DNA from 3 places in the Burkholderia pulmonis genome. Region 3 is predicted to be linked to each of the others. Evidence: riboswitches for the same ligand, from Rfam matches in the RefSeq annotation. Region 3 holds a riboswitch; each other region holds the start of a gene.
What was found. A riboswitch is a leader RNA that binds a small molecule or an ion and turns the genes downstream of it on or off. The one in region 3 is predicted to bind cobalamin.
Positions count from the first base shown of each region.

Region 1 (9,687 bases), 980 kb from region 3:
GAAGCCGATCACGTTCGTGCCGAGCGATGCGTGCAGGCGCACGCGCGCCGCGCCGGCGGCCAGCGCCGTCATTGCCTCGTCGCGCGTCATCGCCGGCTCCGCCGCGAAGTTGCGCGTGCCGCGCGCGACCGACAGCGACACCAGCCGGTCCGACACGGGCAGCGGCGACGCGACGCCCGCATCGACGATCTCGAGCGTGCTCTGCGCGACGCCCGAGAACGCGTTGATCGCCGCGCCGCCGGCCAGGAAATTCGCGACCATCTGCGCGGTCACCGCTTGCGGATAAGGACTGACGCCCTCGGCCGCGATCCCGTGGTCGCCGGCGAACACGATCGTCACGGGACGCTGCACGACCGGCCGCTCGGTGCACTGGATCAGGCCGATCTGCAGCGCGACCGCCTCGAGCTGGCCGAGGCTGCCGGGCGGCTTGGTCTTGTGGTCGATCACATGCTGCAGGCGCTTACGCAGCGCGTCGTCGAGCGGCGCGATCGCGGGCGGGAAGTGGGTCGGAGTCGTCATCGAGAAGCCGTGTCGTTCGCGCGGCATGCACCGCGCATCGGAAGAATCGGGAAAGGAAAAGTCATTGTCGCGCAGGCCACGCCGGCAGCAGCGCATCGCGGCCGTTCTCGCGAATCAGCACGAGCGGATAGCCGAACGCATCGCTTGCACGCTCGGGCGTCAGCACGTCGTGCACGGGGCCGGCCCATGCGTGGCCGCGGCCATCGAGCAGCAACGCATGCGTCGCGAAACGCCGCGCGAGATTCAGGTCGTGGCACGAGAACAGCACCGTGCGCGGGCCCCCGTCGAGCCATGCGGCCAGCGCGGTCAGGCAATCGATCTGGTGATGCAGGTCGAGATGCGCGAGCGGTTCGTCGAGCAGCATCAGCGGCGCATCCTGGCACAGCGTCGCGGCCAGCGCGACGCGCTGCCGCTCGCCGCCCGACAGCGACAGCACGTCGCGCGACGCGAGCGCGGCCAGATCGAACGTCGCGAGCGCATCGCGCACGGCCTCACGGTCGCCGTCACGCTCCCAGCCCCAGCCGCCAAGATACGGAAAGCGGTTGAGCAGCACCGTGTCAAACACGGTCGCGCTGAACGCGTCGTGCAATTGCTGCGGCATCAGTGCGCGACGCTGCGCGAGTTGCTCGGGCCGCCATGCGGCTAGCGGCCGGCCGTCGATCTCGACCTGTCCGCCGGCCGGCGGCTGCAGCCCCGCGAGCGTCGCGAGCAATGTCGTCTTGCCCGCGCCGTTCGGCCCCGCGACACACCAGATCTCGCCGGGGCGGAACGCCTGCGTGAAGCGGTCGAGCAGCGTGCGTGCGCCGGCCTTCAGCGTCAGAGCGGCAGCCATGTAACGCATGTCGCCGGCAGCGGCATGCAACGCGTTGTCCGTCATCGCATCGGCCTCCTCAGCAACATCCACAGGAACACCGGTACGCCGATCAACGCGGTCATCACGCCGACCGGCAATTGCGCGGGCGCGATCGCGGTACGGGCGAGCAGGTCGGCCGCCATCACGCCACCGCCGCCCGCGAGCATCGCGGCCGGCAACAACATCCGCTGGTCGTTGCCGAACGCAAGCCGCAGCGCATGCGGCACGACGAGGCCGACGAAACCGATCGTGCCGGCGGTCGTCACTGCGGCCGCCGCGGCCAGCGACGCGACGAGATAGATCCGCACGCGCAGGCGCGCGACCGGCACGCCGAGCGCGAGCGCGGTCGCGTCGCCGCGCAACAGCACGTTCAGCTGCGGCGCGGCCGGCAGCGCGACGCATGCGGCCAGCAACAGCGCGCCCCACGCGAACCACGGCGCCGTCACGCCGTTCAGGTCGCCCGTCAGCCAGAAGATGATGCCGCGCAACCGCGCATCGGGCGCGAGCGACAACAGCAGCGTGACGAGTGCGCCCCACCCCGCCGCGATCACGACGCCCGTGAGCAGCAGCCGCGGCGACGCATCGCGCGAATCGCCGCGCCACAGCTCGCGGCGTGCAAGACCGAGCACGAGCGCGACCGAGACGAGCGAACCGGCGAACGCCGACGCGTCGACGAGCCACCACGCACCGCCCGCGATCATCGCCACGAACGCGAAGCCGGCTGCACCGCCGGACACGCCGAGCACGTACGGCTCCGCGAGCGGATTGCGCAGCAGCACCTGTAGCAGCGCACCGGCCAGCGCGAGCAGCGCGCCGCACGCGAAACCCGCGAGCGCGCGCGGCAGGCGCAGCGTCCGGACGATATCGGCGAACAGCGCATCGCCGCCATGCGGCACGAGCGACGCGAGCGCCTGCCACGGCGACATCGGCACGCTGCCGATCGACAGCGACGCGACGAACAGCAACGCGACGACGGTAGCCAGCGCGGCCCAGATCGCGGTGGCGCGTGCGGCGCTCATGCCGCGCGCAGCCGTGCGCATGACGCGCGGCGCGTCCGCTGGCGGTAGCCGGCCGGGCGCGACATCGGCGCCTGGCGGATGATTGGGGTCGGCATCGAAGAACATTCCGTCAAGCATTGCGCGCCCCGCTTCCCCGCAGGCCGCGCGTCACGAAGCCCGTGCGGGCTTCCCGTCTCGGCCGGTATCCGGGCTGGCGGCGGTCCGGCTCGCCTTCCCGCGCGTTTCACGCGCAGTGGCCCGCGCCCGCGTGCGACAGCTGCACGCAAAACGCGCCCGAGCCGGCCTGCGTCAACGAACGCGGCCGCTTACCGTTGCGGGGGCAGCGCAGGTTGACACGCTCCCGGAGCGTGCGCCCTGCTTCCCGTTTAACCGCGCGTGCCACGCGCGAGCACCGAGGCGGCGCCAGTTTAGGAGCCGGTCGCACAAGCGTCAAGGAAGCGCCCGAACCCGCGCATGAAGCACCGATTCACGGCAAGAAGCAGGGCAGTTACGACTGGAAACGTTACAGATGTCGGTTTGCGCGTTATTCCGCGCTAAAATGCTGGGTCTTTAGAGGACGCAGCAAATGCTCAACGAACTCGAAACCTTATCTCAAAATATTGGCCGTCTGATTTCGCTGAACAAGCGCTATCACTCGGAACGGCTCGCGCTCGAGGAGCAGGTCGCGCAATTGCGCGCGGAAGCGGACACGGTCCGCGCGGAACTCGCGGAACTGCGCGACGAACGCAATGCGCTCGCGGCCGAGCGTGACACGCTGTCGGCAAAGATCGACGACGCTCAGGTGAAACTGAACGCGATTCTCGAAAAGCTGCCGCGCTCGAAAAGCGCGGAGCAAGCCGACAACCAGCTCGACCTGCTGGATGCGCAGGCGCGTGCGGATGGCGATGACGCGGCCAGCCACGGAGAACATGCATGAGCACCAAGCAGATCGAAGTCTCGATCCTCGGTCAGCCCTATCGGCTCGCCTGTTCGGCCGAGACCGAAGCGGCGCTGCTCGAGGCAGTCGCGCGCGTCGACGCCGAAATGTCGAAAATCCGCTCGAACAGCTCGGTGCGCGGCACCGATCGCATTGCGGTGATGGCGGCGCTGTCGCTCGCATCGGAATTGCTGCGGCTGCAAACGAGCGTGCGACACGGTGAAGCATTTCCGGCGGAGGAAATCCGTCGTACAATGCATCAGATGAACGAACAGCTCGGCGCGGTGCTCGCACAGCACGAGACGCAGTAACGTTTTAATCGATGCGTCGATTCCCCTTGATCTCGGCGATCAACGGTGGTCAAATTGGCGCATCGAAGAATCACAGTTCAGTCAGCTTCCCTGCCTGGTTCGCCAAGGTCATATATTCCTTGAACCAATGCCATGTGCACGGTTGCGGAAATTTGTAGCACGGGCGCGCGCGTCACTCTGTCTGATGTACCCGAAGTGCTGCTAACTGCGACCAATTCTGAACCCCAGGTTCAGGATGCCGGCCTAGCGGCCAAGGCGGGGGCCTATCCAACGGCATCGGGCGAATCCCGATGCCGTTTTCTTTTGTAGCAGCCTCTTTCTGCGTCGATCACGATCCATGCAATACTGGCTGATGAAGTCCGAACCGGACGAAGCAAGCATCGACGATCTCGCCAACGCCCCGCAGCGCTCGCTGCCGTGGACCGGCGTGCGCAACTATCAGGCGCGCAATTTCATGCGCGACACGATGAAGATCGGCGACGGCGTGCTGTTCTATCACTCGAGCTGCCCCGAGCCGGGCATCGCGGGCCTCGCCGAAGTGTCGTCGACGCCCTACCCCGATCCCACGCAGTTCGATCCGAAAAGCCCCTATTACGACCCGAAATCGACGCAGGAAGCGCCGCGCTGGCTGCTCGTCGACGTGCGTTACGTGAAGAAGTCGCCGCTCGTGCCGCTCGCCGCGCTGCGCGACCACGACGAACTCGCCGACATGCGCGTGCTCGCGCGCGGCAACCGGCTGTCGATCACGCCCGTCACACGCGCCGAATGGCGGTTCATCACCGAAAAGCTGATGAAGTAGGCGTGCGCCAAAGGTCAAATCTGGTCAGCCTGTACCGCCGCGACGGAACTCGCGGCACTTTCGCGCAGCCTAAGCAACCGCTGTCGGCCGATCGGGCCGGCTGTCGTTTTTTTGTCGCGCGGTACGCCCGCGTCGTGCACGCGTGATCCGCGTGCACGCCCTCGCACAAGGAGTCCAACAATGACCAAGAAATCCGCACTCGCGCTGTCGCTCGCCCTCGCCGCCGCCGTTCCCGTCGCGCTGACGCTCGCGTCGCCCGCCGCGCACGCACAGACGGCGAATCCGCATTTTCCGGAGCCGGCCGGCGTGCTGTCGCTTTCGTCGCAGGCCAGTGCAGACGTGCCGCAGGACATCATCCACATCACGCTGTTCTACGAGCAGCAGGCCAAGGATCCGGGCAGCCTGACGGCGCAATTGAACCAGCGCGCCGACGCGGCCCTGTCGCAGGCGAAGGGCGTATCGGGCGTCACCGCACACACGGGCGCGTTCTCCGTGTATCCGAGCACCGATCGCGACGGGAAGATCTCCGCATGGCGCGGCCGTACCGAGGTGGCGCTCGAATCGCGCGATTTCGCCGCGGCGTCGAAGCTGGCAGGCCAGTTGTCGAACCTGATGCAGGTCGCGAACGTCGAGTTCTCGCTGTCGCCTGAAGCACAGCGCACGGCCGAACAGAAGCTCACGACCGAAGCGATCAAGTCGTTCCGCTCACGCGCGGATGAAGCGGCCAAGGCATTCGGCTACAGCAGCTACACGATCCGCGACGTGAATGTCGGCAGCGGCCGCAACGTGCAGCCGTACACGCGCATGATGGCGATGGCCGCGGCACCGATGGACAGCGCGAAGATGAGCGCGCCGATCGCGGTCGAAGGCGGCAAGGCCACCGTGTCGGTCACCGTCAACGGCTCGGTGCAGATGAAGTAACGCGCGTCGCGCAGCTTGTCAGAAACGAAAAACGCCGGCCCGAGGGCCGGCGTTTTTTTCATCTGCATCCGAATGGGCGATGCACGCGCGGGTCGCGCGTACATCGATACCGCGTCACGCAGCCGCATTCGCCGCGCGGCGGCGATACGCCCAGACCATCAGCGCGATACCCGCGAGGATCATCGGCAGCGACAGCCACTGGCCCATCGACAGGCCGAGCGCAAGCAGGCCGAGGAAGTCATCGGGTTCGCGTGCGAACTCGACCGTGAAGCGTGCGAGGCCATAGCCGATCAGGAACAGCGCCGACACGGCACCCATCGGCCGCGACTTGCGCGAGAAGAAGAACAGCGCGAAGAACAGCGCGATACCTTCGAGCGCAATTTCATAGAGCTGCGAAGGATGGCGCGGCAGCATCTGGTATTGCATGAACACGTCGGCGAGATGCCACTTCTCGACGAGCTCCGGATGTTTCGGCAGCCATGCCGCATCGTCGCGCATCGCGCCCGGGAACATCATCGCCCACGGTGACGTCGGATCGGTCACGCGGCCCCACAGCTCGCCGTTGATGAAGTTGCCGAGCCGCCCGGCCGCGAGCCCCGTCGGCACCATCGGCGCGACGAAATCGGTGACCTGCAGCCAGTGCCGCTTGCGTTGCCACGCGAACAGCACCATCGCGAGCGTCACGCCGAGGAAGCCGCCGTGAAACGACATGCCGCCTTCCCACACCTTGAACACGTCGAGCGGATGCGAGAAGTAGAAATCGGCCTTGTAGAACAGCACGTAGCCGAGCCGGCCGCCGAGCACGGTGCCTAGCACGCCGTAGAACATCATGTCGTCGATGTCCTTCGCGGTCCAGCCCTGCGCCGCGACGTGCGGCAGTTTCAGGCGGATCCGGCCGACGACGATCGCCGCGATGAAGCCGACGAGATACATGAGGCCGTACCAGCGCACGGCCAGCGGCCCGAGATGGATCGCAACGGGGTCGAAATTCGGGTGAATGATCATGGGTTAGCGAAGAAGTTTTCGAATACGGTACGGCCGCCGCACGTGCGCAGCACCGCGCGTTGGACGGTACGCGCGCACCATCGTTCACGTCATGCGGCAAGACCCTGCGCGCGCACGACGTCGATGAAGCCGGCGAGCACGGGGCTCACGTCGCCCGTGCGCCACACCAGCCCCGTCTCGACGACCGGCGCGTGACCGGCGAGCGGCCGGTAGACCACGCCGGTGCGCCGCAGGTTACGCAGCGATTGCGGCACCAGTGCAACGCCCATGCCGGCCGACACGAGGCTGACGATCGTCTGCATCTGGATCGCCTCCTGGCCGATGTGCGGGGTTTCCCCCGCTGCGCCGTAGCAGCCCGTAATGATGTCATAAAAGCCGGGCGCCAAACGACGCGGAAAGATCACGAGCGGCAATGCGGCGACCTCGGCGAGATGCACGGGCGCGTCCTCGGGCCCGTCGGACGCCGAGGCCGGCATCGCGACGACCAGCGGCTCGCGCACGACGGGCAGGTACGACAGCCCGGCCGCATGGCGCGGCGGCACGGGCGGAATGACGAGCCCCGCGTCGATGCGCCCGGCGACGAGCTCGTCGATCTGCACGTCGCTCGTCGCCTCCGCCAGCTGCAGGCGCACCTGCGGATAGCGCGCGCCGAACGCCCGCAGCAACGACGGCAGCAGCCCGTAATCGGCCGTCGACACGAACGCGAGCGACAGCGAACCGGCCTCGCCGCGCGCGAGCCGTCGCGCCAGCGGCGGCAGCGCGTCTGCCGACTCCAGCAGGCGGCGCACGTCGGGCAACAACGCCGCGCCGACCGTCGTCAGCGCCACCGAGCGCTTGGTGCGCACGAACAGCGCGACGCCGAGCGCGTCCTCCAGCGCCCGGATCGCCTGCGACAGCGGCGGCTGCGTCATCGACAGGCGCTCGGCCGCACGGCCGAAATGGCGCTCGTCGGCAACGGTTGCGAAATAGCGCCACTGGCGCAGGTCGGGGGTCGGATCGGCCATGCTCGACTCATTCATAAAACAACTTAATAAGCGACAAATAATATATTGGACATCCCAATCAGGAAACTCCATTCTTGATTGATCCGAACCGGCGCGCCCTCACGAGCGATGCCCCTACAACGATGGAGCCCCCCATGTCGTACAACCGTCGCTCGAAGCACATCACGCAAGGCGTGGCCCGTTCGCCGAACCGCTCGATGTATTACGCACTCGGCTACCAGAAGGACGATTTCGACAAGCCGATGGTCGGCATCGCGAACGGCCATTCGACGATCACTCCGTGCAATTCCGGCCTGCAGCGCCTGTCGGACGCCGCCGTCGACGCCGTGCGGTCATCTGGCGCGAACCCGCAGATCTTCGGCACGCCGACGATTTCGGACGGCATGTCGATGGGCACCGAAGGCATGAAGTACTCGCTCGTGTCGCGCGAGGTGATCGCCGACTGTATCGAGACCTGCGTGCAGGGCCAGTGGATGGACGGCGTGGTGGTGGTCGGCGGCTGCGACAAGAACATGCCGGGCGGCATGATCGCGCTTGCGCGCCTGAACGTGCCAGGCATCTACGTGTACGGCGGCACGATCCGCCCCGGCCACTGGAAGGGCAAGGACCTGACGATCGTGTCGTCGTTCGAGGCCGTCGGCGAATTCACCGCGGGCCGGATGTCGCAGGAGGATTTCGAAGGGGTCGAGAAGAATGCGTGCCCGACGTCGGGCTCGTGCGGCGGGATGTACACGGCGAACACGATGAGTTCGTCGTTCGAGGCGCTCGGGATGTCGCTGCTGTATTCGTCGACGATGGCGAACCCCGACCAGGAAAAAGTCGATTCGGCCGCCGAATCGGCGCGCGTGCTGGTCGAAGCCGTGAAGCGCGACCTGAAGCCGCGCGACATCATCACGAAGGAATCGATCGAGAACGCTGTGTCGGTGATCATGGCGACGGGCGGCTCGACCAATGCGGTGCTGCACTATCTCGCGATCGCGCACGCAGCCGAGGTCGACTGGACGATCGACGACTTCGAGCGCATCCGCAAGCGCGTGCCCGTGATCTGTGACCTGAAGCCGTCCGGGAAGTACGTCGCGACCGATCTGCATCGGGCTGGCGGGATTCCGCAGGTGCTGAAGATCCTGCTCGACGCGGGGCTGCTGCACGGCGACTGCACGACGATCACCGGCCGCACGATCGCCGACGAGCTGAAGGACGTGCCGGGCGTGCCGCGCGCCGACCAGGACGTGATCTTCCCGATCGACCGCGCGCTGTACAAGGAGGGCCATCTGGCGATACTGAAGGGCAATCTCGCGGAAGACGGTGCGGTCGCGAAGATCACCGGCCTGAAGAATCCCGTGATCACGGGCCCGGCCCGCGTGTTCGACGACGAACAAAGCGCGATGGATGCGATTCTCGGCGACCGGATCCAAGCGGGCGACATCCTCGTGCTGCGCTACCTCGGCCCACAGGGCGGCCCCGGCATGCCGGAAATGCTCGCACCGACTTCCGCGATCATCGGCAAGGGGCTCGGCGAATCGGTCGGCTTCATCACCGACGGCCGTTTCTCGGGCGGCACCTGGGGCATGGTGGTCGGCCACGTCGCGCCCGAGGCGTTCGTCGGCGGCACGATCGCGCTCGTGCAGGAAGGCGACCCGATCACGATCGACGCGCACCGCCTGCTGCTGCAACTGAACGTCGACGATGCGGAACTCGCGCGCCGCCGTGCCGCGTGGCGGCAGCCGGCACCGCGCTATACGCGTGGGGTGCTCGCGAAGTTCGCGGCGCTCGCCCGGCCGGCGAACAAGGGTGCCGTCACGGGTTGACGCGGGCGCGTCAACCCATGCGCCCCCAATAGGCATGGCTGCCCGGGGAACGCGCAAAACGCGCTTCCCCTTTGCTTTTATAATGCGCGGACCATGAAGCCGGCTGTCCCCGCCGGCGGAGAACCGCATGAAACAAACGATATTGCGCGGCCTGCTCGCCACGCTGCTGATCGGCAGCACAGCGGCGGCGCGCGCCGACCAGGCTGACGGGCTCGCACTTGCGCAGCGCAAGAACTGCATGGCCTGCCACGCGATCGGCAAGCCGCTGATGGGTCCGTCGTTCCGCGACATCGCCGCCAAATACGCGGCGCGCGGCGACGCCGTCGACTATCTGGCCCAGTCGATCGTGAAAGGCAGTGTCGGCGTATGGGGCAGCGTGCCGATGCCCGCCAATACGCAACTGACGAACGCCGAAGCCCACACGCTTGCCCAATGGGTGCTGTCGGTGCGCTGAACCGGTTGCCCCGGACGAGGTGAGCCCGTTGTACCAGGCGCGCCTGCACCGACTGACCGGTGCCTCACCGGCAGCTTC
Region 1 is NZ_OZ480186.1:2,843,244-2,852,930, forward strand. Features, by position in the region: gene cobT (nicotinate-nucleotide--dimethylbenzimidazole phosphoribosyltransferase) at 1-519, opposite strand, end outside; gene AC5LXK_RS13165 (ABC transporter ATP-binding protein) at 581-1,396, opposite strand; gene AC5LXK_RS13170 (FecCD family ABC transporter permease) at 1,393-2,391, opposite strand; cobalamin riboswitch at 2,551-2,802, opposite strand; gene AC5LXK_RS13175 (ATPase) at 2,957-3,307, shown strand; gene AC5LXK_RS13180 (cell division protein ZapA) at 3,304-3,618, shown strand; RNA gene ssrS (6S RNA) at 3,703-3,884, shown strand; gene AC5LXK_RS13190 (EVE domain-containing protein) at 3,956-4,417, shown strand; gene AC5LXK_RS13195 (SIMPL domain-containing protein) at 4,598-5,338, shown strand; gene lgt (prolipoprotein diacylglyceryl transferase) at 5,453-6,343, opposite strand; gene AC5LXK_RS13205 (LysR substrate-binding domain-containing protein) at 6,433-7,347, opposite strand; gene ilvD (dihydroxy-acid dehydratase) at 7,482-9,155, shown strand; gene AC5LXK_RS13215 (c-type cytochrome) at 9,283-9,609, shown strand.
Region 1: another riboswitch for cobalamin. It lies ahead of AC5LXK_RS13170 (FecCD family ABC transporter permease); the one in region 3 lies ahead of cobW (cobalamin biosynthesis protein CobW).

Region 2 (9,687 bases), on a different replicon from region 3:
ATGCGCGCGGCAGCCGGGCGGCGCTGTCGGCGCCGCTGCTCCTTAAGGTGATGGCCGAGACGCCGGCGTTAGCCGAACCGGGCGTTCCGCTGCCGCGCGATCCACGCCTGCTCGGGATGTGCGAACACATGATGAACGATCCGGCGAGCGATCTCACGCTCGACTTCTGGGGGGCGCAGTTCGGGGCGAGCGGGCGAACGCTCGCCCGTCGCCTGCATGCGGAAACGGGGCTCACGTTCGTGGCATGGCGCCAGCAGATGCGCGTGGCGGAGGCGATCACGCGCCTGACGCTGGGCCAGACCGTCGCGCAGGTCTCGACGGAGCTCGGCTACAGCAGCGCAAGCGCGTTCATTGCAATGTTCCGGCAGGTCACCGGCGATGCGCCGCAGCGCTATCTGTCGCTGAAATGACCGTGCGGTGACGCGTAGTCGTCGACGATCGTCATGTCGGCTCTTTGAAGACGGCCCGGCGAACCGCGTCGCGCAGCACGCCGTCGGCGCGCTCCGTCCGGTCCTTCGCCGCGCCGAGATCGGGCGAATGACAATCCAGATCGACCAGTGCGGCATGCGCGTCGTCGCTCGCAATCCACGCACTCGCAATGGTGCGCAGCGCAGCTCGATCGGCCATCAGCAGCCGGCGCACGACCACCCGGCCGATCTCTTCATGCATCGCCCAGCAATCGTCGCTGTCGTCCTCGAGCGACTTCAACAGCCGTTCGAGCGCGTCGTCCGTCGCGTTGCTCACCTTGCCCTCCTCCTCAACGGGATGTCACGCCTACACCGTGAAACGCTCGGCCAGCTCGGCAACCTGCGCACGCGCTCGCGCGTCGCCCCGGCGTCGAGACTTCCGGGCACGTCCGCGATCAGGTTGCCGTCGATCGCGACGGCCGGCACGCAGCGTTCATGCGTCATTGCACCTCGTTGCGCAGCGTCTTCGCGGCGGCGACCATGTTCGTCAGCGCCGGAATCACTTCCGCCCACTGCCGCGTCTTCAGGCCGCAATCCGGGTTCACCCACAGGCGTTCCGCCGGAATCCGTTCGGCCGCCTTCTTCATCAGGCCGACGATGTGATCCTGCGTCGGGATGTTCGGCGAATGGATGTCGTACACGCCCGGCCCGATTTCGTTCGGATACTTGAAGTTGTCGAACGCGTCGAGCAGCTCCATGTCCGAGCGCGACGTCTCGATCGTGATCACGTCCGCATCCATGTCGGCGATCGACGCAATGATGTCGTTGAACTCCGAATAGCACATGTGCGTATGGATCTGCGTATCGTCCTGCACGCCGTTCGCGGTGATGCGGAACGACTCGACCGCCCACTTCAGGTACTCGCCCCACTGCGCGCGGCGCAGCGGCAGCCCTTCGCGCAGCGCCGCCTCGTCGATCTGGATCACGCGCACGCCGGCCTGCTCGAGGTCGAGCACTTCTTCACGGATCGCCAGCGCGAGCTGGTAGCACGACACCGAGCGCGGCTGGTCGTCGCGCACGAACGACCAGTTCAGGATCGTCACCGGGCCCGTCAGCATGCCCTTCATCGGCTTGTTCGTCAGCGACTGCGCATACGTGATCCACTCGACCGTCATCGCCTTCGGGCGGCTGATGTCGCCGAACAGGATCGGCGGCTTCACGCAGCGCGAACCGTACGACTGCACCCAGCCGAACCGGCTGAATGCGTAGCCGTCGAGCTGCTCGCCGAAGTATTCGACCATGTCGTTGCGCTCGGCTTCGCCGTGCACGAGTACGTCGAGTTCGAGCGATTCCTGTTCGCGCACGCTGCGCTCGATCTCGGCCTTCATCGCCGCGCGGTAGCCAGCCTCGTCCAGCACGCCGGCCTTGAACTGGCTGCGGGCCTGGCGGATTTCGGCGGTCTGCGGGAACGACCCGATCGTCGTCGTCGGGAAGGCCGGCAGGTTCAGTCGCGCCGACTGCTTCGACGCACGCTGCGTGTACGGGCTCACGCGGTTGCCGAGCTGGGTGTCGATACGTGCGATCGCGGCCTTCACCGCCGGGTTGTTCACGCGCGGCGAACGGCGGCGCGAGTCGATCGCGGCGGCGTTCGCGGCGAGCGCATCGGCGACCTTGTCGCGGCCTTCGTTCAGCGCGGTCGCAAGCACCTTCAGTTCGTCGAGCTTCTGCAGCGCGAATGCGAGCCACGAGCGGATTTCCGCATCGAGCTTCTCCTCGCTCGCGAGATCGACCGGCACGTGCAGCAGCGAGCACGACGGCGCGATCCACAGGCGCTCGCCCAGCTGCTTCGCGAGCGGCTCGAGCCAGTCGAGCGTCGCGCTCAGGTCCGTCTTCCAGATGTTGCGGCCGTTGATCGCGCCCACCGACAGCACGCGGTCGGCCGGCAGTTCGCGCACCAGCGCGTCGACTTCGTTACGGGCGTGGATCGCATCGACATGCAGGCCGTCGACCGGCAGCGAGGCCGCGAGCGTCAGGTTGTCCTGAAGCTGGCCGAAGTACGTGGCGAGCAGTACCTTGATGCGGCGCGTTTCCAGCGCTGCATACGCGGTGCGGAAGGCCTGGCGCCATTCGGCGTCGAGCTCCGTCACGAGGATCGGCTCGTCGATCTGCATCCATTCGATGCCCTGTGCGGTCAGCGTGTCGAGCAGTGCGCCGTACACCGGCAGCAGCTTCGGCAGCAGCGCGAGGCGATCGGAATCGTCCTTCGTCTTGCCGAGCCACAGGTACGTGACGGGACCAAGGATCACCGGCTTCGCGGCTACGCCCTGCGCCTGCGCTTCGGCCAGTTGCTGCAGCAGGCCCGACGGGTCGAGCGCGAAGTTCGTGTCCGCGTGGAATTCCGGGACGATGTAGTGATAGTTCGTGTCGAACCACTTCGTCATTTCACCGGCCGCGACACCGCCGCAGCATGCGGCGTGCGCTTCCGCCGACTGCGCCGAACGGCCGCGCGCGACGCGGAAATAGTTGTCGAGCGCATCGCCGTGGAAGTCCTGCACGCGCTTCGGCAGGTTGCCGAGCGTGAAGCTCATGTCGAGCACCTGGTCGTAGAACGCGAAGTCGCCGATCGGCGCGAGATCGAGATCACGCTGGTCGTTCCAGTGGCGCTGGCGCAGCTCGGCGCCGAGCGCCTTCAGTTCGTCGCGCGACGATTCGCCCTTCCAGTAGCGCTCGAGACCGAACTTGAGTTCGCGCTTTGCGCCGATGCGCGGAAAACCGAGGTTGTGTGTCGTCACCATGTGGCTGCCGTCCCGAGAGAAATTGGAGATCCGGCAACCATGATAGGGAGTTCAAACCATGAAATGAAATGGCATTATTTCATCCATGCATGAGAGTTGTTCATGCATCTATTGTGCGAGCGGGATCCATGCTGGAACGACTCCGTCTCGTCGTCATTCGTGAGGTCGAGCGCAAGGGTGCGCCGATCGCGGCCGCCAATGCGCTGCACCTCACGCAATCGGCACTCGGCCATACGTCCGGAAAATCGAGCAGCCGTTCGGCACGCCGATCCGGGACCGGGGAAGGCGGTGGCCTGCGGTTCATGCAGGGCGGGCAGCAGCGGCTGAAGCTGGAGAAACGGATGCGGGTCGTGCCGGTCAAGCGGGGAAGGAAAGAGATCGCGAAGCAGATCTCCCTCGGCATCCGCGACGCGGATGCATCGATCGACTATCTGGCCGCGGTCGTCGCGCTGGCGCGCGAAGCGATGTGGAGCGCGCCGCGCATGCTGCGCCGGGCGCGCCCCGTGGCGATGCGCGTCAGGCGGCGCGCATGCCGATGCGTTCGCCGCGCTCGACCCATGCGCCGAACAGCAGGCCGATCGTCGTCCACATGATCACCTGCATGCCGATCGCGGCGGCGCGGAACTTCCACAGCACGACGGCCGGGAACGCGGCCGGCACTTCGTTGATCGACGGCAGCCCGAGCTGCACGGCCGCGATGATCACGACGAACACGAGCCCCGCGACGATCGACGCATTCCATTGGCCGAGCTTCGCCAGCAGGTGGCGGCGCACGTTGACCGAGAACACCATCGTCGCGATCGAGATCGCGATCATCAGGAAGAACAGGCCCGTGCGATAGCCGATCGTGTCCGGGTCGCCCACCGACGGCGGATTGGCCGGGTACTTGATGTTCGGCACGATCACCAGCGCGATGAACGCCGCCAGCGCGAGCCAGGCCGCGAGCGGACGTGCCGGGAGGCGACTGCCTCGCCCGTACGCAAACGCGAAGACCAGCGAGAACAGCCCGCCGAATGCCGCGCCGTAGGTGACGACACCCGTCAGCAGCCCGAGGCCGGCCTGCGTGTGGCGGCTGACCAGTTCGGGCTCCGGTGCGTCGCCTTTGGCGGCATCGAGCTTTTCTTCGAAGGAGATTGCCTGATCGACTTGCGGTTCGCCGACGATTTTCGCGAAACCGAACGTGAGGAGACCTGCGGCGATGCCTGCGAGCATCCCGCGCATGAGCAGCTTTCCGACCATCTTGATCTCCGCGTCAGTGGCAGGGAAAGCCGAGCAGATGGCGGCCGTCGTGAACGAACTCGTGTACGTACATGCCCGGCACGAGCGACGTCGCGCCCTCTTCCGCGCCCACGAAATAAATCGCGAGCAGCAGGATCAGGCCGACGAAGATGGCCCACGGCAACAGTTCACGGACGGGAATGGGCGCCGGTACGACAGCCGGCTTCAGCACTGCTTCGCTCATGGATGCACCTCAGGGGAATCGCGCCCCGACAAATGTTGGATGGGTACGAAGGCAGGTCTGGCTTCCGGGATCATCGATTCCCCGGTTACAGTGGCGCGACCGCGCCGGAATTGCACCGGCTTCCGCGTTTCGTATCGGGCGAATTGTACGCGCGAACGTTCGCGTATTGAAGTGACCACACATGAACGATCGCGTCCCGCTCCGGATCACCCGACAACCGACATGACCCTGCACGCCACGCTGCGCCTGATCGCGCACGCATCGACCCGCGCGATGCGCAGCGGCACGTTTCCCGACGACGATCCGCTCGACACGCACGGGCTCGCCGAAGCCGCCGCGCTGCGCGCCCGATGGGCAGGCGCGCCCGGTTCGCTCGTGCTGTGCAGTCCTGCACGCTGTGCGCAGCAGACCGCCGATGCGCTCGGACTGCACGCCGGCATCGACGACGCGCTGCGCGACATCGATTACGGAACCTGGCGCGGCAAGCGGCTGCACGATCTCGCACGCGATCTGCCCGACGAACTGGCTGCGTGGATCGGCGATCCGACCGCGTCACCGCATCGCGGCGAATCGTTCGAGGCCGCCGCGCACCGCGTCGACGCATGGTTGGGTGCGCTGCCGCGCGGTCGCGACGTCGTTGCGATCACGCATGCGCCGATCGTCCGTGCGGTCATCGCGCACGTGCAGCGGATGGATCCCGGCGCTGCAATGCGTGTCGACGTCGCACCGCTGTCGTGCACGACGTTCGCCGCCTCGCCGGATGGCTGGACGTTGATCATGCCGGACGACGACCGGCGCGACACCGAAGCTTGAGCCGCCGTTGCGCTCACGATGTGAACGGGCGATACGCACCGGCGCTTCACATGCCGCCGGTCACCTTACATTGCTGTAAGACACACCGTTCGTCGTCCCGACTGTCATCAAACTGACTGCTGGCCGCAGCTAGGATCGGACGCGGTTCCCTCACGAGATGCCGTCATGAATCAACCTGCTTCGTCCACCCCGAACAATCCAGGCTCCATCGAACGCACCAAGCAGCTCGGCTATGCCGTCTTCCTGCTGGTGCTCGCGCTCGGCGCCGTCTATATCGCCACCCACCTGATCGACGATCTGTCGCCGGTCCGCGAAGGGGCGCTGTTTCCGTACCTGCTGCTCGGCGCGGCGTTGCTGATCGCGCTCGGCTTCGAATTCGTCAACGGCTTCCACGACACAGCGAATGCGGTCGCCACCGTGATCTATACGCACTCGCTGACGCCGAACGTCGCGGTGATCTGGTCGGGCATGTGGAACTTCCTCGGCGTGATGGTCTCGAGCGGCGCCGTCGCATTCGGCATCCTGCAATTGCTGCCGGTCGAGCTGATCCTGCAGGTCGGCAGCGGCTCGGGCTTCGCGATGGTCTTCGCGCTGCTGATCGCCGCGATCGTGTGGAACCTCGCGACCTGGTATTTCGGGTTGCCGTCGTCGAGCTCGCATACGCTGATCGGGTCGATCATCGGCGTGGGGCTGATGAACCAGCTGATGCACGGGGCATCCGGCACGAGCGGCGTCGACTGGGGCCAGGCGCTCGGCGTCGGCAAATCGCTGCTGTTCTCGCCGATCGTCGGCTTCCTGTGCGCGTCGCTGCTGCTGCTCGTGCTGAAGGCCGTCGTGCGGATTCCGGAGCTGTACAAGGAGCCGCCGAAGGATCAGCCGCCGCCGTTCTGGATTCGCTGCCTGCTGATCCTGACCTGCACGGGCGTGTCGTTCGCGCACGGTTCGAACGACGGGCAAAAAGGGATGGGCCTCATCATGCTGATCCTGATCGGCACGGTGCCGGCTGCGTACGCGCTGAACAAGGCCGTCACGCCGGCCGAATCGCAAACTTTCGTGGCGGTCGCAAACCAGGCAGCCGCGACGTTCGGGAAGTACACGAACGGCGTCGCACCGTCGGCAAACCCGCGCGCCGATGTCGAACACTACGTGCAGCGTCGTGAACTGACGCCCGCCGTGCTGCCGGCCGTGGCGCAACTGTCCACTTCGCTCGCGAACGCGGTCGGCGCGTCGGGCTCGATGGCGGCCGTGCCGCAGCGCGACGTCGACAACGTGCGCAACACGATGTATCTGGTGTCCGAAGCAATTCGCCTGATCGAGAAGTCGGGGCAACCCGCATTCGCCGCCGACGACAAGCTCGCGATCGACAACTATCGCAAGCAGCTCGACCATGCGACCAAGTTCATTCCCACGTGGGTGAAGGTCGCCGTCGCGATTGCGCTGGGCCTCGGCACGATGGTCGGCTGGAAGCGAATCGTCGTGACCGTCGGCGAAAAAATCGGCAAGCAGCATCTGACGTACGGACAGGGCGCATCGGCCGAACTCGTCGCGATGCTGACGATCGGTGCTGCGGACATGTACGGGCTGCCGGTGTCGACGACTCACGTGCTGTCGTCGGGTGTCGCGGGCACGATGGCGGCGAACGGGTCGGGCTTGCAATGGAGCACGGTACGCAGCCTCGTCCTCGCGTGGGTGCTGACGCTGCCGGCATCGATCGCGCTGGCGGCAGGGCTCTACTGGCTGTTCCGGACGCTGGCCTGATCGTGGACGCGCGGGTGGCCGGTGGAAGCCGGTCGCCTGCCGTGGCTGACCGGATCGTCGCCTCTCCTCCCGCTCGCCTCTCCGCCTCTCCGCCTCTCCGCCTCTCCGCCTCGGCACATCGCCACATTCAGTCTGTGGGTACTCCGTCTCCCTCGTTTCCCCATTCCCTCTTCCGAATTGAAGCGCAAGATCTGGAGCGCACCCGCGCACGGACGCCGGTAGACTGGGTTCATCAACTTTCGTCGTGGATTCGACCGTGCTCAACCGCACGGCACCACACCGCAAATGAACCGAGGTACGCCCGTGAACATTGCCGACCTTCAACCTGCCGCCGAGTCGACGGACATCGCGCAACGCGTCGACGCGATCGACTGGCCGACCGTCAATGCCGACCTCGATCGCTACGGATGCGCACGCGTGCCGGGCCTGATATCGGTACGCGAATGCGATGCGCTCGCGTCGCTCTATCCACGGGATGCGCTCTATCGTTCACGCGTCGTGATGGCGCGACACGGCTTTGGCCGCGGCGAATACAAATATTTCGCGTACCCGCTGCCCGCGGTCATCGGCGAATTGCGCGCGACGATCTACCCGCATCTCGCACCGATCGCGAATCGCTGGAACCAGGCACTGGGGATCGACGTCCGCTACCCGAAAGGCCACGGGACCTTTCTCGATCGCTGCCACGCGGCGGGACAGGTGCGACCGACACCACTGATCCTGCAATACGGCCCGGACGACTACAACTGCCTCCATCAGGACCTGTATGGCGAGCACGTGTTTCCGCTGCAGGTCGCGATCCTGCTGTCGGCGCCGGGCCGCGATTTCACCGGAGGAGAGTTCGTGTTGACGGAACAGCGGCCGCGCATGCAGTCGCGTGCGGAAGTCGTGCCGCTGATGCAAGGCGACGCGGTGATCTTCGCCGTGCATGGCCGCCCCGTACAGGGAACGCGCGGCGTCTATCGCGTCAATCTGCGCCACGGTGTGAGCCGGATCCGAAGCGGCCATCGCCACACGGTCGGCATCATCTTTCACGACGCACAGTAGCCGCAACCGAAGCGACCGCGATGCTGTCGTGCCGCCCATCCCGCATCGAGCTTATTCAGGAAAGCTCCGCGCATCATTGCCCGGGGCGCGTCGCGACCGGGCATTGCCGCTCAGCCGATCACTCGCCCACAGCGATAGATGACCGATCGCGCTGATCGTCAGGCCATATCAATGGTCGCGACGGTTCGGAGATTCCGGTGAGCAACGACAAACAGACAAGTTCACCGGCCGCCACGCAACTGCGATCTGCAGTCCGCCCTATCCTCGTGCCGCGCTCGCCCGCAGCCGGTCGCCTGCATCGGAGGCGAGCCGCGCATAGCCCGGCAACGTCAGCAGCGCGAGCACGCCCGCCGCAACGAACGCCCAGCGGAAATCGTCGAGCACGTAGTGCATGCCGGCCGCATCGCCGCGCACGAGTGCCGCGAGCCGCAATGACAATGCACCGAACGCGATCCCCATCCCGATCGTCATCTGCTGCGCAGCGCTCCACAGCGTGCTGGCTGCGCTCGTCTGCTGAGCCGGGATATCCGCATAGGCGAGCGTCGCAAGCGTCGTGAACTGCATCGATCGCGTGAGTCCGTAGACGAATACGACGAGCAGCGTGATCGCCAGCGGCGTCGATGCGGTCAGCCAACCGCACGCGATCGTGAAGAAGCCGACGATCGTCACGTCGACGAGCGCCACGCGCCGGAAACCGTACCGGTCGAGAATCCACGATGTGCCCGCCTTCATTCCGAGGTTGCCGAGCGCGCTTGCGAGCAGCAGCAGACCGGACTGGAACGGCGACAGCCCGAAGCCGATCTGGAACAGCAGCGGCAGCAGGTACGGCACGGCGTTGATCGCCATCCGCGTGATCGAACCGGTGATCACCGTGACCGAGAACGTCGGTATCTTCAGCGTCGTGAAATCGAGGAGCGGATGTGCACTGCGTCGCGCATGCCACCACGCAGCCACGCCGAACAGCACGCTCGCCCCCACCAGGACGCCGGCGCGCGTGAAGTCGACATCCTGCTGCCCGGCGGTCTCGGTGCCGATCAACAGGCACGTCAATGCGCCGCCTGCCAGCACGAAGCCGACCCAGTCGAGCGGCCGCTGCTCGTCGGCCCGCGTATTCCGGACGATCAGCCAGGTACAAACGAGCGCGGCAATGCCGAACGGGACGTTCAGCAGGAAGATCCATCGCCAGGACGCATAGGTCGTGATGAACCCGCCGATCGGCGGCCCGACGACGGGCGCGACGATGCCCGGCCATGTGATCGTCGCGATCGCACGCATCAACTTGGCCTTCTCGGTACTGCGCACGACGATCATCCGCCCGACCGGCACCATCATCGCTCCGCCGACACCCTGCAGCAGCCGCGCGGCCGTGAACGACATCACGCCGTCCGAGAGCCCGCACAGTACC
Region 2 is NZ_OZ480187.1:377,189-386,875, reverse strand. Features, by position in the region: gene AC5LXK_RS18585 (AraC family transcriptional regulator) at 1-410, shown strand, start outside; gene AC5LXK_RS18580 (hypothetical protein) at 442-744, opposite strand; gene metE (5-methyltetrahydropteroyltriglutamate--homocysteine S-methyltransferase) at 908-3,202, opposite strand; gene AC5LXK_RS18570 (hypothetical protein) at 3,331-3,795, shown strand; gene AC5LXK_RS18565 (CbtA family protein) at 3,719-4,441, opposite strand; gene AC5LXK_RS18560 (CbtB domain-containing protein) at 4,455-4,664, opposite strand; cobalamin riboswitch at 4,698-4,836, opposite strand; gene AC5LXK_RS18555 (histidine phosphatase family protein) at 4,887-5,477, shown strand; gene AC5LXK_RS18550 (inorganic phosphate transporter) at 5,643-7,235, shown strand; gene AC5LXK_RS18545 (2OG-Fe(II) oxygenase) at 7,521-8,282, shown strand; gene AC5LXK_RS18540 (DHA2 family efflux MFS transporter permease subunit) at 8,541-9,687, opposite strand, start outside.
Region 2: another riboswitch for cobalamin. It lies ahead of AC5LXK_RS18560 (CbtB domain-containing protein); the one in region 3 lies ahead of cobW (cobalamin biosynthesis protein CobW).

Region 3 (9,687 bases):
CGCGCGCCCTGCCCAATCCGCACGGCCGCATCGTCGAAATCGACGAACACGACGTGATCGGCTGCCGGGGGCCTGGCCGGCGTCTCGCGCGTGCGTCCGTCGGACAGCACCCACAGCCAGCGCTGCTTGCCGGGCTCGCGCCGCGCATCGCGTGCGAGCAATTGCCCGGCCGCCGCGATGCCGTCCGCGAGCGGCGTGCCGCCGCCACCGTCGACCGGTTCGAGCCAGCGTGCATTCCACCAGCGCGGCACGGCGGGGCCGAAGCGTCGCGCGGCGCCCTGGCCGCCGAAGCAGATCAGCGCGGTCTCGACGCGCTCGCGGGCGGCCTGATCGAAATACGCGACGATCAGCCCCTTCGCGAGCGCGAGCCGCTCGTGCGCCAGCATCGACGCCGAACAATCGAGCACGAAGCAATGCAGCGTACGCGGCGTGCCGGCCCGTTTCCGGAAGCGCAGATGATCGCGATGCAGCAGGCCGCCGCGTTTCGCGGCGAGCGTCGCCGGCCACGCGATGGACGTGCCGTCACGTACCGTGCCCGGCACGTGCGCGGTTGCGCCTGACTGCCATCGAGGACCGCGAACGGCGTTCGCGGCGGCGCCGGCTCGATGGCTCAGCGTTTTTTTAGCGGCAGCGGCACGACGCTTTTCACATCGCGCAGCCCGGCAGGCTCGGGCGGCAGGTAACCCCAGTCGCCCTGCGATGTCGACGCATCGTTTTCAGTGTCGTCCGGCGGGTTATCGGGACGTCGGCGTGCATCCGGCGGTGAACGATCGCCGCGTTCGTCAGGGTGTTGCGTCGATCCGTGCGATGGCGGCATCCCCGCATGGCGCCGGTGTCGCAACACCGCTTCGGCCACCCGTTCGACATGCGATACCGTCACCGCCCCGGCCTGTTCCAGCGCGGCCAGCGCCCGCGCGGCACGCAGCATCACGAGATCGGCCCGCAGCCCGTCGACGGCCGCGTCGATGCACAGCGTGCTGACGCGCGCATGAACCGCATCATCGAAATCCAGCATCCCCAGCCGCGCACGCGCCGCATGAATCCGGTCGCCGAGTTCACGCCGGGCAGACGCATGACGTGCGCGGAATGCGTCCGGATCGAGATCGAACGCGAGGCGCGCCTTCACGATCCGCTCGCGTTGCGCGGCGTCGAAACAGTTCTCGAGTTCAACCATCAGCCCGAAGCGGTCGAGCAACTGCGGGCGCAGCTCGCCCTCCTCGGGATTCATCGTGCCGATCAGCACGAAACGTGCGTCGTGTGCGTGCGACACGCCATCGCGCTCGACGATGTTCACGCCGCTCGCGGCGACGTCGAGCAGCGTATCGACGAGCCCGTCGGCGAGCAGGTTCACTTCGTCGACGTACAGCACACCGAGATGCGCGCGGGCAAGCAGGCCCGGCCGGAAGCGCACGCCGTTTTCGGCGAGCGCATGTGCGAGATCGAGCGTACCCGTCACCTGTTCGTCGCTCGCCGACAAAGGCAGCGTGACGAACTGCCCTTCGGGCAGCAGCTCCGCGAGACCGCGCGCGGCGGTCGATTTCGCCGTGCCGCGCGGCCCGCTGACGAGCACGCCGCCGAGCGACGGGTCGATTGCGGCGAGCAACAGCGCCTGCTGCAGCGCGTCCTGTGCGACGAGCGCCGCGAACGGAAAAACCGCGCGTGCGCGGTGCATCGTCGGATCGGTCATCGCCGTCCCCCTTCCTGGAGTTGTTCGCTCGCGAGCCAGACCGCCTCGATCCGCTCGCGATAGTCGCCCGGCTGCTGCCACAGGCCGCGCTGCATCGCCTCGACGAAGCGTTCGCAGATACCGTGCAGCGCCTTCGGGTTGTGCCGTTCGAGGAACGCGCGGGTGGCGTCGTCGAACAGGTACGCGTCGACGACGAGCGCGTACTGGTGGTCGGACAGCACGCGCGCGGTCGCGTCATAGCCGTACAGGTAGTCGACGGTGGCCGCCATCTCGGCCGCGCCCTTGTAGCCGTGGCGCTTCACGCCGTCGAGCCATTTCGGGTTGACGACGCGCGAGCGGATCACGCGCGCGATTTCCTCGCGCAGCGTGCGCATCTTCGGCGCGACCGGGTTCGCATGGTCGCCGTGGTAGATGCTCGGCTGCTGTCCGGACAGGTGCCGCACGGCCGTCGTCATCCCGCCCTGGAACTGGTAGTAGTCGTTCGAATCGAGGATGTCGTGCTCGCGGCTGTCCTGGTTCTGCACGACGACGTCGATTGTCGCCAGCCGCTCGCCGAATACATCGGCTGCCGCGTCGCCCGCACTGTTCTGCGCATACGCATGGCCGCCCCACTGGCGGTACGCGTCGGCAAGATCGGCGTCGGTCTGCCAGCGGCGCTGGTCGATCAGGTCCTGCAGGCCCGCGCCGTAGCTGCCCGGCCGCGCGCCGAACACGCGCCAGCCGGCGCGGCGCCGCGCTTCGTCGGGCGCCATGCCCTGCGCGATCCATTTCGCGCGTTCGTGCTCGATGCGCGCGCGGACCGGGTTCAGTTCCTCGGGCTCGTCGAGCGCGGCGACGGCCTGCACGGCTGCGTCGAACAGGTGCATCAGGTTCGGGAACGCGTCGCGGAAGAAGCCCGACACACGCAGCGTCACGTCGATGCGCGGCCGGTCGAAGATCTCGATCGGCAGGATCTCGAAGTCGGTCACGCGGTGGCTGCCGTGCGCCCATTTCGGCCGCACGCCGAGCAGCGCAAACGCCTGCGCGATGTCGTCGCCGCCGGTGCGCATCGTCGCCGTGCCCCATACCGACAGGCCGATCGCGCGCGGATAGTCGCCGTGATCCTGCAGATGACGCTCGATCAGTTGCTGCGCGGATTTCAGGCCGAGCGACCACGCGGCCTGGGTCGGCACCGCGCGCGTGTCGACCGAGTAGAAATTGCGGCCGGTCGGCAGGACGTCGGGACGGCCGCGCGACGGCGAGCCGCTCGGCCCCGGCGGCACGAAACGGCCGTCGAGCCCGCGCAGCAGCTGGCGCATTTCCTCGCCGCCACACGCGTCGAGCGCGGGCAGCAGCGTTTCGCGGACACGTTCGATTACCGCGAGCGTATTCGACCATTCGCCGGGCGGCGTCACGTCGACTCCGTTGTTGCACAGCCCGTCCAGCCATTGCTGCGCGAGCCGTTCGAGCCGCTCGCGCGTATCGCCCGCATGGCGCCAGGGCGATGCGTCGAGCGCCTGCAGGATCGCCGGTCGCGGGCCGGTCCACGGCGCGGCCCAGTCGGCCGCGAGCGGATCGAAGTCGTCGCCGAGCGCGAGATCGCGCGCCAGCGCGCCGATCAGCCCGGCCCGCGCGCCCTTGCCGTCGCCGACCGGAAAGCGTGCGAGCGCGAGCAGCGTATCGCGGCGCTGGCGATCGGCCGGCGACAGGCCGAACACGTGCAGCCCGTCTCGGATCTGCGCTTCCTTCAGTTCGCACAGCCACGCGTCGACGCGCGTGAGCAGCGCGTCCTCATCGCCGCTATCGCGCGGCGGCGACACGCTCAGTTCGTCATGCAGGCGATGCTCGGCGATCGTCGCGAGGATCGTCTTGCGCAGCAGCTTCGCGCGCCGCGCATCGACCATCAGCGCTTCGTAGTATTCGTCGACCTGCCGTTCGAGATCCTGCAGCGGGCCGTAGTTTTCCGCGCGCGTGAGCGGCGGCATCAGGTGATCGACGATCACGGCCTGCGCGCGACGCTTCGCCTGGCTGCCTTCGCCCGGATCGTTGACGATGAACGGATACAGGTGCGGCAGCGGGCCGAGCGTCAGGTCTGGCCAGCATGCGTCGGACAGCGCGACGCTCTTGCCCGGCAGCCATTCGAGATTGCCGTGCTTGCCGAGATGGATGACCGCGTCGATGCGGTACGCATCGCGCAGCCAGAAATAGAACGCGAGATACGCATGCGGCGGCACGAGATCCGCATCGTGGTAGCTCGCGTAGTCGTTTTCGCCGCGCGAGCGCGACGGCTGGATGCCGACGAACACGTTGCCCGCGCGCCAGCCGGCGATCGTGAAGCGCCCTTGCCGCAGCGTCGGATCGGCTTCGGGCGGGCCCCAGCGTTCGTTCAATGCGTCGCGCACGGCTGCCGGCAATCGCGCGAAACGCGCGACGTAGTCGGCCAGCGGGAAGCTCTGGAACGCGGGGCGCAACGCGTGCACGGCCGCGTCGTTGGTCACGCCTTCGATGAGCCGCGCGATCAGCGCATCGCCGTCGGGCGGCAGGTCGGCCAGCGCGTAGCCCGCATCGCGCAGCGCCGCGAGCACGCGCAGCGCGGATGCCGGCGTGTCGAGCCCCACGCCGTTGCCGATCCGCCCTTCGCTTTGCGGATAGTTCGCGAGAATCAGCGCGACGCGCTTGTCGGCGTTGTCGAGCGTGCGCAGCCGGCACCAGCCGCGTGCGAGGGCCGCGACGAACGCGATCCGCTCGGCGTCCGGCTGGTAGCGCACGACGTCGACCTCTGTATGCGGGCAGCGATACGCGAGCCCCTTGAAGCTCACCGCACGCGTGACGATGCGGCCGTCGACTTCCGGCAGCGCGATGTGCATCGCGATGTCGCGTGCATGCAGGCCCTGATTGTCGGCCACCCACGCGTCGCGATTGCCGCCGGACAGGATCACCTGCAGCACCGGCGCATCGCCGGCGAGCACGTCGTGTTCGGGGCTGTCGATCGAGCCGGCCGCGAATGCGGTCGTGTTCAGCACGAGTGCCACGCCATGGGTATCGCAGAGCTGCGTGATGACCTCGCGGCTCACCGCGTCCTTCAGCGACGTCACCGCGATCGGCAGCGGATTCAGCCCCTGCTCGACCAGCGCGTCGGCCAGCGCGTCGAACACGGCCGTGTTCGCGGCCTGCCAGTGCGCGCGATAGAACAGGATCGCGACGACGGGCGCGCCGGGCGTCCAGCGCGGCCGCCAGTCGTCGACGCTCGCGCGGTCGCGCGCCGGGTGATACAGCGCGGCGGCCGGCAGCGGGCGCGGCAACTCGGGTTCGTCGCCGAACCCGAGCGTATTCCATGCGATGCTGCGCAGCAGCGCGTCGGCGTTGTGCACGCCGCCTTCGCGCAGGTAGCGCCACCACAGCCGGCACAGGTCCGGCGTGACCGTGCTCTTCGCGACGAGGTTCGGGTCTTCCTGCAGGTCGCCCGAGAACATCGCGAGCTGCTGCCCGCGTTTCGACGCGAGCGACACGGCCTGCTCGATCCCGTACGGCCAGTAGGCTTCGCCGCCGAGGTGATCGATCACGACCGTCTTCGCGTGGCGCAGCACGTCGTCGACGTAGAAATCGACCGACGCCGGCTGGCGCAGGAACGTGACGTTCGCGAGCCGCACGCTCGGGAATCCGGCCGGCAGATGCGGCACGACGCTCGCGAGCAGCGACAGCGTCGTGTCGGCCGAACTCAGGATCACGATGTCGGCCGGCTGCTGGTCGATCCGGACGACGCCCTGCGTATCGTCGACGAAGCCGCCCGGCGTGGTGCGCAGCAGATGCATCGCGCGTTACGCCTGTTGCGGCTCGGCCGCGCACGCGGCGTCGAACGCGCGTTGCAGCGCGGCCGCGTCGAGATCCTCGCCGATCAGCACGAAGCGGCTCGCACGCGTTTCGCCGTCCTGCCAGCGCCGGTCGAAATAGCTGTCGAAGCGGCGGCCGACACCCTGGATCACGAGCCGCATCGGCGCGCCGGGCAGCGCGGCGAAGCCTTTCGCGCGATAGATCGTGTGCGTCTCGACGACGCGCTGCAGCGCGGCGATCGTCGCTTCGCGCGTGCTGGCATCGCCCGACACGACCACCGAGTCGAAATCGTCGTGATGGTGGTCGTGATCGCCGTCATCGGCCGAGCCGTGATGGTCGTGACGCAGGTGGATCGTGTCTTCCGATGCCGATTCGAGGCCGAGCAGCATCGCGAGGTCGAGCTCGCCGCGCGTCGCGCGCACGATCTTCACCTGCGGCGGGATCTCGTCGCGGATCGCGGTTTCGATCTGCGCAAACTCCGCGTCGCCGACGAGATCGGCCTTGTTCACGATCACCAGATCGGCGGACGACAACTGATCGGCGAACAGCTCGTGCAGCGGCGATTCGTGGTCGAGGTTCGGATCGGCGCGGCGCTGCGCGTCGACGGCCTGCGGGTTTTCCGCGAACTGGCCGCTCGCGGCGGCCGGCCCGTCGACGACGGTCACGACCGCGTCGACCGTGAAGCTGTTGCGGATCGTCGGCCAGTTGAACGCCTGCACGAGCGGCTTCGGCAGCGCGAGGCCCGACGTCTCGATCAGCACGTGGTCGATGTCCGCGCGGCGCTCGACGAGCGCTTCCATCACCGGATAGAACTCCTCCTGCACGGTGCAGCACAGGCAGCCGTTCGCGAGTTCGTACAACTGGCCCGATGCTTCGCCCTGCGCGCCGTCGGCGTCCTCGCAGCCGATGCCGCAGCCCTTGAGGATTTCGCCATCGATGCCGAGTTCGCCGAATTCGTTGACGATCACCGCGATGCGGCGGCCTTCGGCGTGCTGCAGGATGTGGCGCATCAGCGTCGTCTTGCCGCTGCCGAGAAAGCCCGTGACGATCGTGACGGGAAGCTTGCGTAGGGTCATGGTAGGTCCGGTGTCGAAGAGGGAATCAGGACGGGATCGTCGCGTCGGTGGCGGCGTGGCAATGCATCGGGTGACGCGCAGGAAGATCGCCACGCAATCCGGACGGACAGCCGCACGACGGGCGGAACAACGGATCGGACATGGTGCTTCCTTGCGAACGGTCGACATCATGAATGCCAACACGGCTGCCGCCGGCCCTGCCCGCACCGCCTGCCGTTCGCCGGGCCGGCCCGGCGCATGCGCGCGGGGGCAGATCGGCGGAGGAAGCGTCGAACACCGGGCGTCGGGCCTGCTGCGGCCGTGGACGATGCGCCGCCTCCCCGCGGCGCTGAACCCCAACGTTTAGGCCGGTATCCGGGCTGACGAACACGCCGCTTCGCCTTCCCGGATGCGCGCGGCATCCAGTGGCGGTCGTCCGCATGCGTGCGGCATGCGGCGAAGCGGCGCTGCATCGCACTGTGCGCGATGCGTTCGCTTACCGTTGCGGGGGCAGCACAGGTTGGCTCGACTGCGGCGCAGGCAGGCTCCCTGTTTCCCGTTTAACTGCGCGCGCCGGAGCGGCGCGCGCGAGCACCAAAACGCGTGCGAGTGTAGGCGGCGGTGCGGGGAGCGTCAAGGCGGAACGGGCCGTCGGGCCGCATTCTGCACCGCTGCCGGGCCACGCCGGAGGCCGTGCGCGGCGGTTCGCACGGGCAAACCGCTGTGCTATCGTATGTGCCGCGTTCGGTGCTCGCATGCGCATTCCGTGCATGCAGTTAAACGGGAAACAGGAGGCGGACGACCGCCCGGCCTGTGCTGTCCCCGCAACGGTACGCCGCCCGCGCAACGCGCTTCCCCGCGCCTGCGCCCAGGTCGCCCGCGATGCCACTGCCCGTCAGCCGGGCGGGAAGGCTGCGGCCTGGCAAGCGGCCAGCCCGGATACCGGCCGACGCAAGGGGCGAGCCCGACGCTCGCCGAACGCCCGATCCGCGGGGGACGGATGGGGTGCGCATTCCGCCCGCGTTCGCGCGGGCTTCGCCCGATCCGTCATGTACTGCCTGCCCGCCGGCCGCCGCTGTGCCGCCCGCCTTCCCCTTTCCACTGTTTCGACGCGGTGCGAACCGTGCCGCGCGCAATGAGCCGCGCGTGGCTCATCGGCGCCGGCCCCGGCGACGCCGACCTGCTGACGCTCAGGGCCGTGCGTGCGATCGGCGCGGCGGACGTGCTGCTCGTCGACGATCTCGTGAACCCCGACGTGCTGCACCATGCGCGCGCCGACGCGCAGATCGAGCACGTCGGCAAGCGCGGCGGCCACGCGTCGACGCCGCAGGAGGCGATCGTCGCCGCGATGTTCGCGCACTTGCGTGCGGGCCGCAGCGTCGCACGGCTCAAGGGCGGCGATCCGTTCGTGTTCGGCCGCGGCGGCGAGGAACTGGCCGCACTCGGCGCAGCAGGTTTTCCGGTCGAGATCGTAAACGGCATCACCGCGGGCATCGCCGCGCCGGCCGCGCTCGGCATCCCGGTCACGCAGCGCGGCGACGCGCAGGGCGTGATCTTCGTCACGGGCCACGGCGCCGGTGTCGACGAGCCCGACTGGCGCGCACTCGCGGCGACGCGCATGACGATCGTGATCTACATGGGCATCCGCCGGCTCGATACGATCGTCGCCGCACTGCGTGATGGCGGCCTGCCGGGCGATACGCCGTGCGCGGCGATCGAGAATGCGACGCGTCCCGAACAGCGGCACGTGCTTGCGACGCTCGATACCGTCGTCGAACGCGTCGGTGCGACCGGCATCGGTTCGCCGGCGATCGTCGTGATCGGCCGCGTCGCGGCGCTCGCCGACGATCCGGCCGTGCGTGCCGCGCTCGGCGGCCGCGCATGATGCGCGTCGCGCTCGGTGTCGGCTTCCGCGCAGGCGTCACGGCTGCGCAACTCGATGCCGCGATCCGCGCGGCGCTGCAGTGCTACCCGGCTGCCGAACCGGCGCTCGTCGCCACGCTCGCCGACAAGGCATCCGCCCGGGCACTGCGCACGCTGTGCGCGCGACGCGGCTGGCCGCTCGTTGCGTTCGACGCGGCACAGCTCGCGAGCCGCCCGGATCTGGCCGCGAGCGGCCCGTCGGACGCGGCGCTTTCCCGCTTCGGCGTCGCGGGCGTGGCCGAGCCCTGTGCGCAGCTCGCTGCGCCGCACGGCCGGCTGCTGGGCCCCAAATCCATCCGGGACGGCGTGACGGTCGCGCTCGCCGGCCCGCTCTGAACCCTTTGTTTCGCTTTCGACAGGACGATTTCCGATGAAGACCGATGCCGAATCCCATCAACGGATGACCGAACGCCGCCGCGCCGGCCACGAGAAGAAGCAGGCCGCCGCCACCCAGGAAAAGGGCCTGCTGATCGTCAATACCGGCAACGGCAAGGGCAAGAGCACGGCTGCGTTCGGCATGGCCGTGCGCGTGCTCGGCCACGGCATGCGGCTCGGCGTCGTGCAGTTCATCAAGGGCGCGTTGCACACGTCCGAGCGCGACTTCCTCGGCGCGGTTGCGGAATGCGATTTCGTGACGATGGGCGACGGCTATACGTGGAATACGCAGAACCGCGACGCCGACATCGCGACCGCGCGCAAGGGCTGGGACGAGGCGCGCCGGATGATCGAAAGCGGCGATTACCGGATGGTGATCCTCGACGAGCTGAATACCGTGCTGAAGTACGAATACCTGCCGCTCGACGAAGTGCTCGCGACGCTCACCGCGCGGCCGGATTCGGTGCACGTCGTCGTGACCGGGCGGCACGCGCCCGACGCACTGATCGATGCGGCCGACCTCGTCACCGAAATGCGGCTCGTCAAGCATCCGTACAAGGAGCAAGGCGTGAAGGCGCAGCGCGGCGTGGAGTTCTGAGCATGCCGGCCTGCCCCGCGCTGTTCGTCAGCGCGCCCGCGTCCGGTCAGGGCAAGACGTCGGTGACGGCCGGCCTCGCGCGGCTGCATCGCCGGCTCGGCCGGCGCGTGCGCGTGTTCAAGACCGGGCCCGATTTTCTCGATCCGATGCTGCTCGAGCGCGCGAGCGGCGCACCCGTGCATGCGCTTGACCTCGGGATGGTCGGCGAGGCCGGCTGCCGTGCGCTGCTCGCCGAAGCC
Region 3 is NZ_OZ480186.1:1,861,605-1,871,291, reverse strand. Features, by position in the region: gene AC5LXK_RS08655 (vWA domain-containing protein) at 1-542, opposite strand, end outside; gene AC5LXK_RS08650 (magnesium chelatase ATPase subunit I) at 611-1,687, opposite strand; gene cobN (cobaltochelatase subunit CobN) at 1,684-5,478, opposite strand; gene cobW (cobalamin biosynthesis protein CobW) at 5,485-6,573, opposite strand; cobalamin riboswitch at 6,902-7,166, opposite strand; cobalamin riboswitch at 7,280-7,517, shown strand; gene cobA (uroporphyrinogen-III C-methyltransferase) at 7,688-8,437, shown strand; gene AC5LXK_RS08630 (cobalamin biosynthesis protein) at 8,434-8,811, shown strand; gene cobO (cob(I)yrinic acid a,c-diamide adenosyltransferase) at 8,846-9,448, shown strand; gene AC5LXK_RS08620 (cobyrinic acid a,c-diamide synthase CobB) at 9,451-9,687, shown strand, end outside.